DNA from 3 places in the Streptomyces sp. SP18CS02 genome. Region 1 is predicted to be linked to each of the others. Evidence: riboswitches for the same ligand, from Rfam matches in the RefSeq annotation. Region 1 holds a riboswitch; each other region holds the start of a gene.
What was found. A riboswitch is a leader RNA that binds a small molecule or an ion and turns the genes downstream of it on or off. The one in region 1 is predicted to bind cyclic di-AMP.
Positions count from the first base shown of each region.

Region 2: it holds a riboswitch for cyclic di-AMP, as region 1 does, so the genes downstream of both, PUR26_RS17040 (M23 family metallopeptidase) here and PUR26_RS26295 (transglycosylase family protein) in region 1, are expected to answer to the same signal.
Region 3: it holds a riboswitch for cyclic di-AMP, as region 1 does, so the genes downstream of both, PUR26_RS27225 (C40 family peptidase) here and PUR26_RS26295 (transglycosylase family protein) in region 1, are expected to answer to the same signal.

Region 1 covers NZ_JAQYXC010000294.1:443,141-446,408, reverse strand. Annotated here, with positions in the region: gene eno (phosphopyruvate hydratase) at 1-768, opposite strand, end outside; gene PUR26_RS26295 (transglycosylase family protein) at 1,148-1,828, opposite strand; cyclic di-AMP (ydaO/yuaA leader) riboswitch at 1,832-2,004, opposite strand; gene PUR26_RS26290 (transglycosylase family protein) at 2,264-3,244, opposite strand.
Region 2 covers NZ_JAQYXC010000285.1:17,823-21,090, forward strand. Annotated here, with positions in the region: gene PUR26_RS17035 (aldo/keto reductase) at 1-454, opposite strand, end outside; gene PUR26_RS17040 (M23 family metallopeptidase) at 764-1,813, opposite strand; cyclic di-AMP (ydaO/yuaA leader) riboswitch at 1,825-1,959, opposite strand; gene PUR26_RS17045 (PP2C family protein-serine/threonine phosphatase) at 2,321-3,268, opposite strand, start outside.
Region 3 covers NZ_JAQYXC010000295.1:109,680-112,947, reverse strand. Annotated here, with positions in the region: gene pcrA (DNA helicase PcrA) at 1-1,027, opposite strand, end outside; cyclic di-AMP (ydaO/yuaA leader) riboswitch at 1,227-1,385, shown strand; gene PUR26_RS27225 (C40 family peptidase) at 1,393-2,913, shown strand; gene PUR26_RS27220 (hypothetical protein) at 3,005-3,268, opposite strand, start outside.

The sequences.
Region 1 (3,268 bases):
GTACGAGCCGTCCTTGTAGAACTCGGACGCGGCGACGTCGAGCGCCAGGGCGATGTCCTTGCCCGGGACGTAGCCGGCCTGCTTGATGGCCTCGAGGATGAGGTCGAGGGCGGCGCGGTTGGACTCCAGGTTCGGCGCGAAGCCGCCCTCGTCGCCCAGACCCGTGGAGAGGCCCTTCTCCTTCAGGACCTTCTTCAGGGTGTGGTAGACCTCGGCGCCCCAGCGCAGGGCCTCGGAGAAGGACTCCGCCCCGATCGGGGCGATCATGAACTCCTGGATGTCCACGTTGGAGTCGGCGTGCGAGCCGCCGTTCAGGATGTTCATCATCGGCACCGGCAGCAGGTGCGCGTTGGGGCCGCCCAGGTAGCGGAAGAGCGGGAGGTCGGACGCCTCGGAGGCGGCGTGCGCGACGGCGAGCGAGACGCCGAGGATGGCGTTGGCGCCGAGCGACGACTTGTCCGGGGTGGCGTCCAGGTCGAACATCGCCTGGTCGATCAGCCGCTGCTCGGTGGCGTCGTAGCCGACGAGCTCCGGGCCGATCTGCTCGATGACGGCGAGGACGGCCTTCTCGACACCCTTGCCGAGGTAGCGGTTCTGGTCACCGTCGCGAAGCTCCAGGGCCTCGAACGCACCGGTGGAGGCACCGGAGGGGACGGCAGCACGGCCGGTGCTGCCGTCGTCGAGGCCGACCTCGACCTCGACCGTGGGGTTGCCTCGGGAGTCCAGGATTTCCCGGGCTACGACGACGTCGATGGACGGCACGAGCATCTCCTTCTGGGATGTGACGCAAAATGTGACGCTTGCAGTGCAGGGTCTCTTGGCCTTGCGACAAGAGCCTAACCGGCTCCGGGGCCGTGGCCAGCCGACGCCCGCCCCGTGGGACGAAAAAGGGTTCAAGGCCCGGCATTGGCGGGCAAACAACCACAGGATTTACTGGGCGGTAACCACATGGACCGGCCCACGCCACCGAAAAACCCCGGCCCGCCGCGCACGGGGGAGAGCGCGGCGGGCCGGGGTGGTCCGCACGGGCCGGCCGGACCGGGGCGAGCGGGCCCCTGATGGAGGGACGCGTCGCGGCCGGCGGTCCTGGCCGGGCCGGTGGGCGGGTGGAGCCGGCGGCCCGGGGCGGGCCGACGGGCTCAGGGGGTCACTTCAGGTGGAGCTGCTGGCCGGGGAAGATCAGGTCGGCGTCGTCGACGATGTCCTTGTTCAGCTCGAACAGCTTCTGCCAGCCGCCCTTGACGCCGTGCGCCTCGGCGATGGTGCCGAGCGTGTCGCCCGCCTCGACCTTGTACTCGCCGTCACCCTTCTCGACCTTCTCGCCGGTCGGGGTGGTCACGGTCTTCGGCGCGGCCTGCTTCGGCGCGGTGCGCTGCTCGCTGCGCGTGGTGGGCTGCTCGGCCTTGCGCTCCTCCTGCTTCGGGGCGCTCTCCTGGGCGGAGCCGCCGTCGTAGGAGGCGTTGGACAGGCCGACGCCGCAGCTCGGCCAGGCACCCTTGCCCTGGCCCGCCAGGACCTTCTCGGCGACCTGGATCTGCTGCGACTTGGACGCCTGGTCGGCGCTCGCGGCGTACGCGGTGCCGCCGTACGCGGCCCAGGTCGAGGAGGAGAACTGCAGGCCGCCGTAGTAACCGTTGCCGGTGTTGATCGACCAGTCGCCGCCGGACTCGCACTGGGCGACCTTGTCCCACTCCGCGGTGGTCGCGGCGGAGGCGGTGGTGGCGCCCATCAGGGGAGCGGCGACGGCGGCGCCGGTGATGCCGGCGAACGCGGCGAAACGGATGGCCTTGGAAGGACGACGGTGCTTGGCCTTGCCGGAAAACAGCATGGGACATCTCCTCACCGACGCCTGCGAGGTGAGCTGTCGGGTTCGGGCCTAGTGAGTTGCCCGGCCGCGCGACGTGTCGCGCGGCTTCACCCCGAGCCGGTCGCCGGCCATCTCCCGATGGCCGGACCCGGCGCTTACCTTGGGTCCCCCGCTCCTGCCTACGGCGCTCGAAGCGTCGACTGTTCCCGTCGACCGACGGCAGGATTCGGCGTACCGGTCGATGGGGCCCGCGGTGGCGAGCAGTTACGACCGTAATCACAGACCTCCCTGATGTTCAAAGATGGACATCAGGGTCAATACACCCAATCCGGCCCGCCCCTGGCGGACATTTGTGCTGGTGAGCCGCACATCGGTCGGATCAGGCGGGCGAGCCGGGCCAGTTGCCGCAAAGAGACGCTTGTCTCACTTATACAGAAGCGGACAAAGGGGAGCGAATCACTCCTGAGCCGCGGTCAGATCCAGGCTCTGACCAGGCTGGATCAGATCCGGATCCGCACCCACGGTCGCCTTGTTGGCGTCGTAGAGAGCAGTCCAGCCGCCGGGCAGCTCGTGCGTCTCCGCGATGTCCGACAGGTTGTCGCCCGGCAGGACGGTGTACTGGCCGTCCTCCAGCGCGACCCCCTCGGCGTCACGTGCCGTTCCGTCACCCCGTGAGGCATGTCGGCCTGTTTCGCGCTCGGTGCCCGGATTGACTGGATTGCCGGTACCGGTGGCCTTGTCGCCTTCGGAGGCGGCGGGGTCGGCGGAGTCCGCCGGGTCGGTGGAGGCGTCACCGTCCACCGGCGCCTCCCTGGCCGGCTCGCCCCGGTGCTTGCCGCCGCCCGTCCCGGCGTCCCCGGCCGGGTCGTCCTTGGCGGACGCGGCCGGGCCGGACGAGCCGGAAGCGGTCCCGGCGGGCGTGGTGGACTCCTCGGGCGTCGACGACTTCGAACCGTCGGCACCGTCCGCGCCGTCCGCCGTCCCGGTGGAGGCCGAGGGGGCGGGAGTGGCCGGTGCGCCGGAGGGCTTGGCGGCCGAGGGCAGACCCGCCACGGGCGCGCTGCCGTCGGTGAGTCCCGCGATGGGGGCGCAGGTCTCCCAGGGGGCGATGCCCTGCGCCGCGTAGGCCTTCTCGGCGACGGCTATCTGCTGGGCGCGGCTGGCGAGGTCGGCGCGCAGGGCGTACGCCGTGCCGCCGTAGGTCTCCCAGGTCTCCTGCGAGAACTGGAGGCCGCCGTAGAAGCCGTTGCCGAGGTCGGCGCTCCACATGCCGCCGGACTCGCACTCGGCCACCCGGTCCCAGGTGGTGCCCTCGACGGCCGACGCGGACCCCGCGCCGAGCAGCGGAAGGGCGATCGCGGAACCGGTCACCCCTGCCGCGACGATGATGGCGGGAGCCTGACGAGGTCGCCGGTGCCGGCCGTTCCCGGAGCGCATGCGGTTGCCTTTCGCGTGACTGCT
Region 2 (3,268 bases), on a different contig from region 1:
CGGCCCGCACCTTGCCCTCCTTCACCAGCTGGTCGAGAGCGGTGACGAAGTCCTCGACCGGCACGCCCGGGTCGTCGAAGTGCGTGTAGTACAGGTCTATGTACTCGGTGCGCAGACGGCGCAGCGACTCCTCGACCGCGGCCTTGATGTTCGCGGGGGCGAGGCCCTTGTACCGGGGGTGGGCGCCGACCTTGGTGGCGATGACGACGTCGGAGCGGTTGCCGCGGGAGGCCAGCCAGTTGCCGATGATCGTCTCCGACTCACCGCCCTCGTTGCCCGGTGCCCAGGCCGAATAGCCGTCGGCGGTGTCGATGAAGTTGCCGCCCGCGGCGGCGTACGCGTCGAGCACGGCGAAGGACTGCGTCTCGTCGGCGGTCCAGCCGAACACGTTGCCGCCGAGCGCGAGCGGGAAGACGTCGAGCCCTGAGGTGCCCAGAGGGCGGAGAGAAGTCATGGGGGGATCAACGACGCAGCCCCCGGGAGCATTCCGGGGAGCCGGAACCACGGGACCGGGCAGGACCGCGAGCGGGCGGGACGGCAACCGGGCGGGACGGCAACCGGGCCGGGCGGCTACCGGGCCGGGCGGCAGGAAACCGAAGGGAAGCAGGCAAAAGGGCGGCGGGGAACCCGGCGGGGAGAAGGCCGGCAGCCCTGGCGTCGGGGGGTGGGAGGCCAGGGCCGCCGGGGGCCGTTCACGGGTTCCGGCACCGGATCGTCCCGGTGCGCCGCGGAGCCCGGCGCGAAGGGGCGGGAGGACAGGGCGTCAGACGGTCAGGCCCTTGCTGCGCAGCCAGGCCGCGGGGTCGATGCCGTCGCCGCCCGACGTGCGCACCTCCAGGTGCAGGTGCTCGCCGGTCACATTGCCGGTGGCGCCGACCCGTCCGATGGTCTCGCCGGTGCCGACCTGCTGTCCGACGCCGACCGTCATGGACGAGAGGTGGCAGTACCAGATCTCCGTACCGTCCTCCAGCTCCAGGACGATGCGGTAGCCGTACGAGCCGGAGTAGCCGGCCGACTTGATGGTCCCGCTGTGGACGGCCTTGGTCGGGGTACCCGCCCGGGCCGCGAAGTCCAGGCCGGTGTGGTGCCCGGAGGACCACATGGAGCCGGACTGCCCGTACGTGGCGGTGAGGGTGTACGAGGAGGTGGGCAGGGAGTAGCTCGACGCGAGCTTGGCCAGCCGCGCGGCCTCCGCCTTCGCCTCGGCTTCCGCCGCCGCCTTCTTCTCGGCCTCCTCGGCCTTCTTCTGGGCGGCGGTCTGCTGGGACTTCGCCTCGGCGGCGGCCTGCTCGGCGGCGGTCTTCTCGGCGGCCGCCTTCGCCTCGGCGTCGGCGGACGCCTGCTGCTGTTCGGCCTGCTGGAGGATACGGACGCGCAGCGCCTCGCCGGCGTCCTCGGCCTCCTGGCCGGCCTGGTCGTCCCGGCCTGCCCCGCGGTCGTCGCCGGAGAGGGACAGGGCGGTGAGCGGCGCGTTGTCGGCGGTCCCCGTGACGCCCTCGCCCTCGTCCTCGTCGTCGAGGAGGGAGCCGATGTCCGGCAGGTCGGGCAGGGAGATGGAGACCGCGGGCTTGTCCTGCGCGGTGGCTATGCCGCCCGCACCGACCGCCGCGATGACTCCGACACCGAGGACGGTGGAGCTGCGGGCGAGACCGCCGCGCTGCTTGGCGACACGATGACGGCCGCGAACCGGGCGAACGGTGTCCTCGGTGGGATTCCACTCCGCCCACTGCGTGTTTGCGGGCGTGGCGTCAGGGGCACCCGAAGGGCCGGGAGAGCCGGGAAAGACCTCGGGAGCAGGACTGTTGGACGCCACGGAGGCGCACTCCTTTCCTTCCTTCTCGCCTACCGGGTTAGCTGACGGGTTCGGAGCAGGAAGGTCTCCTACGGGTCTGGTTCGACCCGATTCACCCCAAGGTGGTGGTTCCCCGGTTCCCTTGCGGAATTCGGCGCGCGCGCACGGTGCCGTCTCTTGCGACGACTGGGACGACCGCGCTGCGTTATCGAACGTTAATAGACGCGAGGGCCGTATTCCAAGCTGTTCCTACTGATCATTACCGTGCTGGCCAGGACGTACCGGGTCACACACGGGCACAGCCGGGCGAGTTGACCGCCCCTCAGAAACACCGGCCGCCTCTTATTTTTCTGACCGTTCGTCAACTGTTATGCGGAGTGGTGCTCGTCGACTACGTACCGTGGTCGAGTCCCTCCCGGCGTACCCCTGCCACGCGGTCGCCCTGGCGTCACCGCGGTCGCCGCGGCCACGGCAAAGCGGCAGACACGGCAGACACGGGGGACACGGCGGCAACAGCAGTCACGGCAGTCACGGCACCAATGGGATCGTCGTCCGCCGGTCGGGCTGCCCCTCCTCGGGCCGGCTGACCGCCAGCAGCGCCAGGTCGTCGGTCGCCCCGCCGCCTGTGTGCCGCCGCACGTCCTCCACCAGCGCGTCCAGCAGTGCCTCGGGCCCCGGGAAGACCCGCCCGGCCAGCCGCGCCACCGGGTCGTAGAACTCCCCCCGCGCGTCGCGCGCCTCGGACAGCCCGTCCGTGTAGAAGAGCAGCGTCGCCCCCGGCGGGTAGGACACCTCGTACGCCCGGTCCGGCCACGCCGCCAGGTCGGCCATGCCCAGCGGCAGCGCGGTCTCGTTCGGCTCCAGCAGTTCCACGGTCGCGTCGGGGTTCATCCGCAACGGCTCGGGATGGCCCCGGTCGACGATCCGCACCACGGTGTCCCCGCGCGGGATCTCGGCCAGTACGGCGGTGGTGAACCCCTCGAAGGCGTCCAGTCCGTCGCGCCGGGTGCCCTCGCGCGCGAGCGCGCGCTCCAGCCGCTGCGCCACGCCCTCCAGGGAGCTCTCCTGCTCGGCCGCCTCCCGGAAGGCGCCGATGACGACCGCGACCGCCTCGACCGCCCCCAGACCCTTGCCTCGTACGTCGCCGACCACGAGCCGGACGCCGTAGGGCGTGTCCTGCACGGCGAAGAGGTCGCCGCCGATGTACGTGTCCGCCTGCGCGGCCTCGTACCGCGCCGCGATGTCCAGACCGCCGATCCGTTTGGCGGGGCTGGGCAGCACGGCCCGCTGGGCGGTCTCGGCGATCACCCGCGCCGAGGCGAGACGCTCGCCGCCCCGCCGCACGACCCGGTTGATGAACAGCGCGAGCGCGGAGACGGTCCCGATGGTGACGACCTCGGTCAGGGCCGGGGCCTCGTCCATGGTCCCGCCGTGGAGGCGCAGCACCACCACGGCGACCAGGGCGACGAGGCCCGC
Region 3 (3,268 bases), on a different contig from region 1:
CGTCCGGGTAGTCCTCCTCGAACCGGAGGATGTTGCGGATGGTCGCACCCCGGAAGGCGTAGATCGACTGGTCGGCGTCACCGACGACGCACAGCTCCGCCGGGGCCATGTCCTCGTACCCGGTGCCGACCAGTTCGCGTACGAGCGTGTACTGGGCGTGGTTGGTGTCCTGGTACTCGTCGACCATGACGTGGCGGAAGCGGCGGCGGTAGTGCTCGGCGACGTCCGGGAACGCCTGGAGCAGGTGGACGGTCGTCATGATGATGTCGTCGAAGTCCAGGGCGTTGGCCTCGCGCAGCCGCGCCTGGTACATCCGGTACGCCTCGGCGAGCGTCTTCTCGAAGCCGTCGGCGGCCTGGTCGGCGAAGGTCTCCTCGTCGATCAGCTCGTTCTTCAGGTTCGAGACCTTGGCGCTGAACGACTTGGGCGGGTACCGCTTCGGGTCGAGGTCCAGGTCACGGCAGCACAGCGCCATCAGGCGCTTGGAATCGGCCGCGTCGTAGATCGAGAAGGAGGAGGTGAAGCCGAGCCTCTTCGACTCGCGGCGCAGGATGCGCACACAGGCGCTGTGGAAGGTCATCACCCACATGGCGCCCGCGCGCGGGCCGACGAGCTGCTCGACGCGCTCCTTCATCTCCCCGGCGGCCTTGTTGGTGAAGGTGATCGCCAGTATCTGCCCGGGGTGCACGTTGCGCGTGGCCAGCAGGTGCGCGATGCGGTGGGTCAGCACGCGGGTCTTGCCGGAACCGGCGCCGGCCACGATGAGCAGCGGCGAACCGGTGTGCACGACGGCGGCGCGCTGCTGTTCGTTCAGCCCCTCGACCAGGGCGGCCGCGTCCACCACCGGACGGGGGGCGCCGTCACGGTAGTGCGCGTCCCGGGCCGGGGGCACGTCGAACCTGCCCCCGAAGAGGTCGTGCGGAACCTCCTCCGCGGCCGGCTCGTCGTGCTCGGGCGGCGGCGGGGGCTCCTCGGAGCGGTGGTTCCGGAGGTCCGCCAGGAAGCTGTCGTCAAAGAGGCTGCTCATCGCCTATCGAGTCTAGGCCGCTCCACTGACAGTCGCGGCCGAACCGCCTTCGTCACGATGAGCACCGGATTCATTACCCGAAGTAAAGATAACGAAAACGTATAGGGCATATCGAACATCATCCTTCACAGCACCACCACAGTTTGGCTAGCGTGCTCGCGAAGGCGGTCTGTAACCCCATCGGCGAACCACGCCAACCGGGCCGTCCACGCCGAATCCGGCCTTTCGCTCAGGAAGTACGGAACCGGGGACCCACATGCAGGACCGGGGTGAATCGGCCTGTCCGCGTACGGCCGTAGGGCACCTTCCGTCGCCCGAACCCGACAGCTAACCCGGTAGGCGGTTCACGGAAGGAGATGCCGGCCTTGGCGTCGCATCGCAAGCCGCGCACCCGCACCACCCGCGCGCACTCCCCCGCCGTCGGGGTCACGACGGCCGCCATCGCCTCGGTCTCCCTCCTGTCCGCGCAGAACGCGGACGCGGCGCCCTCCCGGACGGCTCCCGACGCCGTACCGTCCAGCCCGGACGCGAAGCCGACGGCCGAGGAGGTCCAGCGGAAGGTCGACGCCCTGTACCGGCAGGCCGGTACGGGGACGCGGCAGTACGAGCGGCAGTACGACAGCCCCAAGGAGGCCGCGCCCCGGCGGAGGCTGACGGTCGACAAGCTGTTCGACGGGGCCGGTAAGCGGGCGCAGCCGCTGAACGAGACCCGCCGCACGCTGGGCACCTACACCGCCGGGGAGCCCCGCCCGGGCGCCGTCGCCCAGGCCACGGGGCTGATCGTCGCCGCCGACCCGCAGGCGTACGCCGAGCAGACCCAGCAGATGCCGGAGGTCCAGCGGACCCAGCAGATGCCGGAGGTCCAGGACGTCCACCAGATCCAGCACACCCAGCAGGTCCAGGACGTCCAGCAGGTCCAGCAGTTCCAGGGGATGCCGGAGGTCCAGCGGACCCAGCAGACGCAGGAGGTCCGGCAGACCCCGCAGGTCCCGCGGCCGCTCCTGCCCCGACCGGACCACGAGCCCCACCGGACCGCGTTGTCCGACCCGCCCGCCGAGCACGGGCAGCAGGCGCTTGCCGGCCACGGGACGCGGCACTCGTCGGCGGAGGCCGCGGAGGCGGTGGAAGCCGTGGAGGCGGCGGAAGCCGTGGAGGCCAAGGAACGGACCGCCGAGGCGGCCGGCGGCGTGGATGCCCTCACCGCCTCTCAGGCGGTCCTGCGGGCCAGCAAGCAGGACGTCCAGCGCAAGCTGCGCGAGGCACGCGACCTGCTGTCGAGCGTGACCGTCGAGGAGCTGACGCGACGGGCGGAGCTGGACCACAGGCGCGAGGCGCAGGCCCGGCTGCGGGCGGAGGCGAGGGTCCGCGAAGAGGCGGAAGCGGCCCGTGCGCGCCAGGACCGGCTCCGCCGGGAGCAGAGCCAGGACCGGGAACAGCAGCCGGAGACGAGTACCGGTCGCGGCTCCTGGACCGCAAGCGCCACCGCCGCCGCCACCGGGTACGGCACCTCGGCCGGCGCCGGGACCGGGAGCCGCTCGGCCAAGGCGGACAAGGTGCTGGCCTTCGCCCGCGCCCAGGTCGGCAAGCCGTACGTGTGGGGCGCGACCGGCCCGAGCTCCTACGACTGCTCCGGCCTCACCCAGGCGGCGTGGAGGGCGGCCGGAGTCGAACTGCCGCGGACCACCTGGGGCCAGATCGAGTTCGGCACCCCCGTCGACATGGAGGCTCTGCGCCCCGGCGACCTGGTGTTCTTCTACGACGACATCAGCCATGTCGGCATCTACGAGGGCGAGGGCCGGATGATCCACGCGCCGAAGCCCGGCGCGAACGTCCGCGAGGAGTCGGTCTACTGCATGCCGATCCACGGCAGCGTGCGCCCGGCCTGAACCGGGCGGTGACGGCGGGGGTCGGGGGCGGTACGGGACCGAGGGCGTACGCCGCGGCAGTGGGGCCGCGGCCGGCCCCGCCGCCGGGGCATCAGGTCCAGAGCGTCGCGATGAAGATGTTGGCCACGGTCAGACCGCCCACGGCCGCGAAGATCCCCTTCTCCACCTTCTCCTCGTCCCGCTTCACGTAGACCAGGCCGAGGATCACCACCAGCAGCGCCAGCTTCACGCCGATCTTGACGTTGTCGACGGTCTGGTCGTCGGCCTGGTTGAGGCCCACCAGCGCGACGCCCGTGATCAGCATCGTCAGGGCGCCGTGCAGCATGGCGGGGACGAAGCGTGCCGTGCCCGCGCT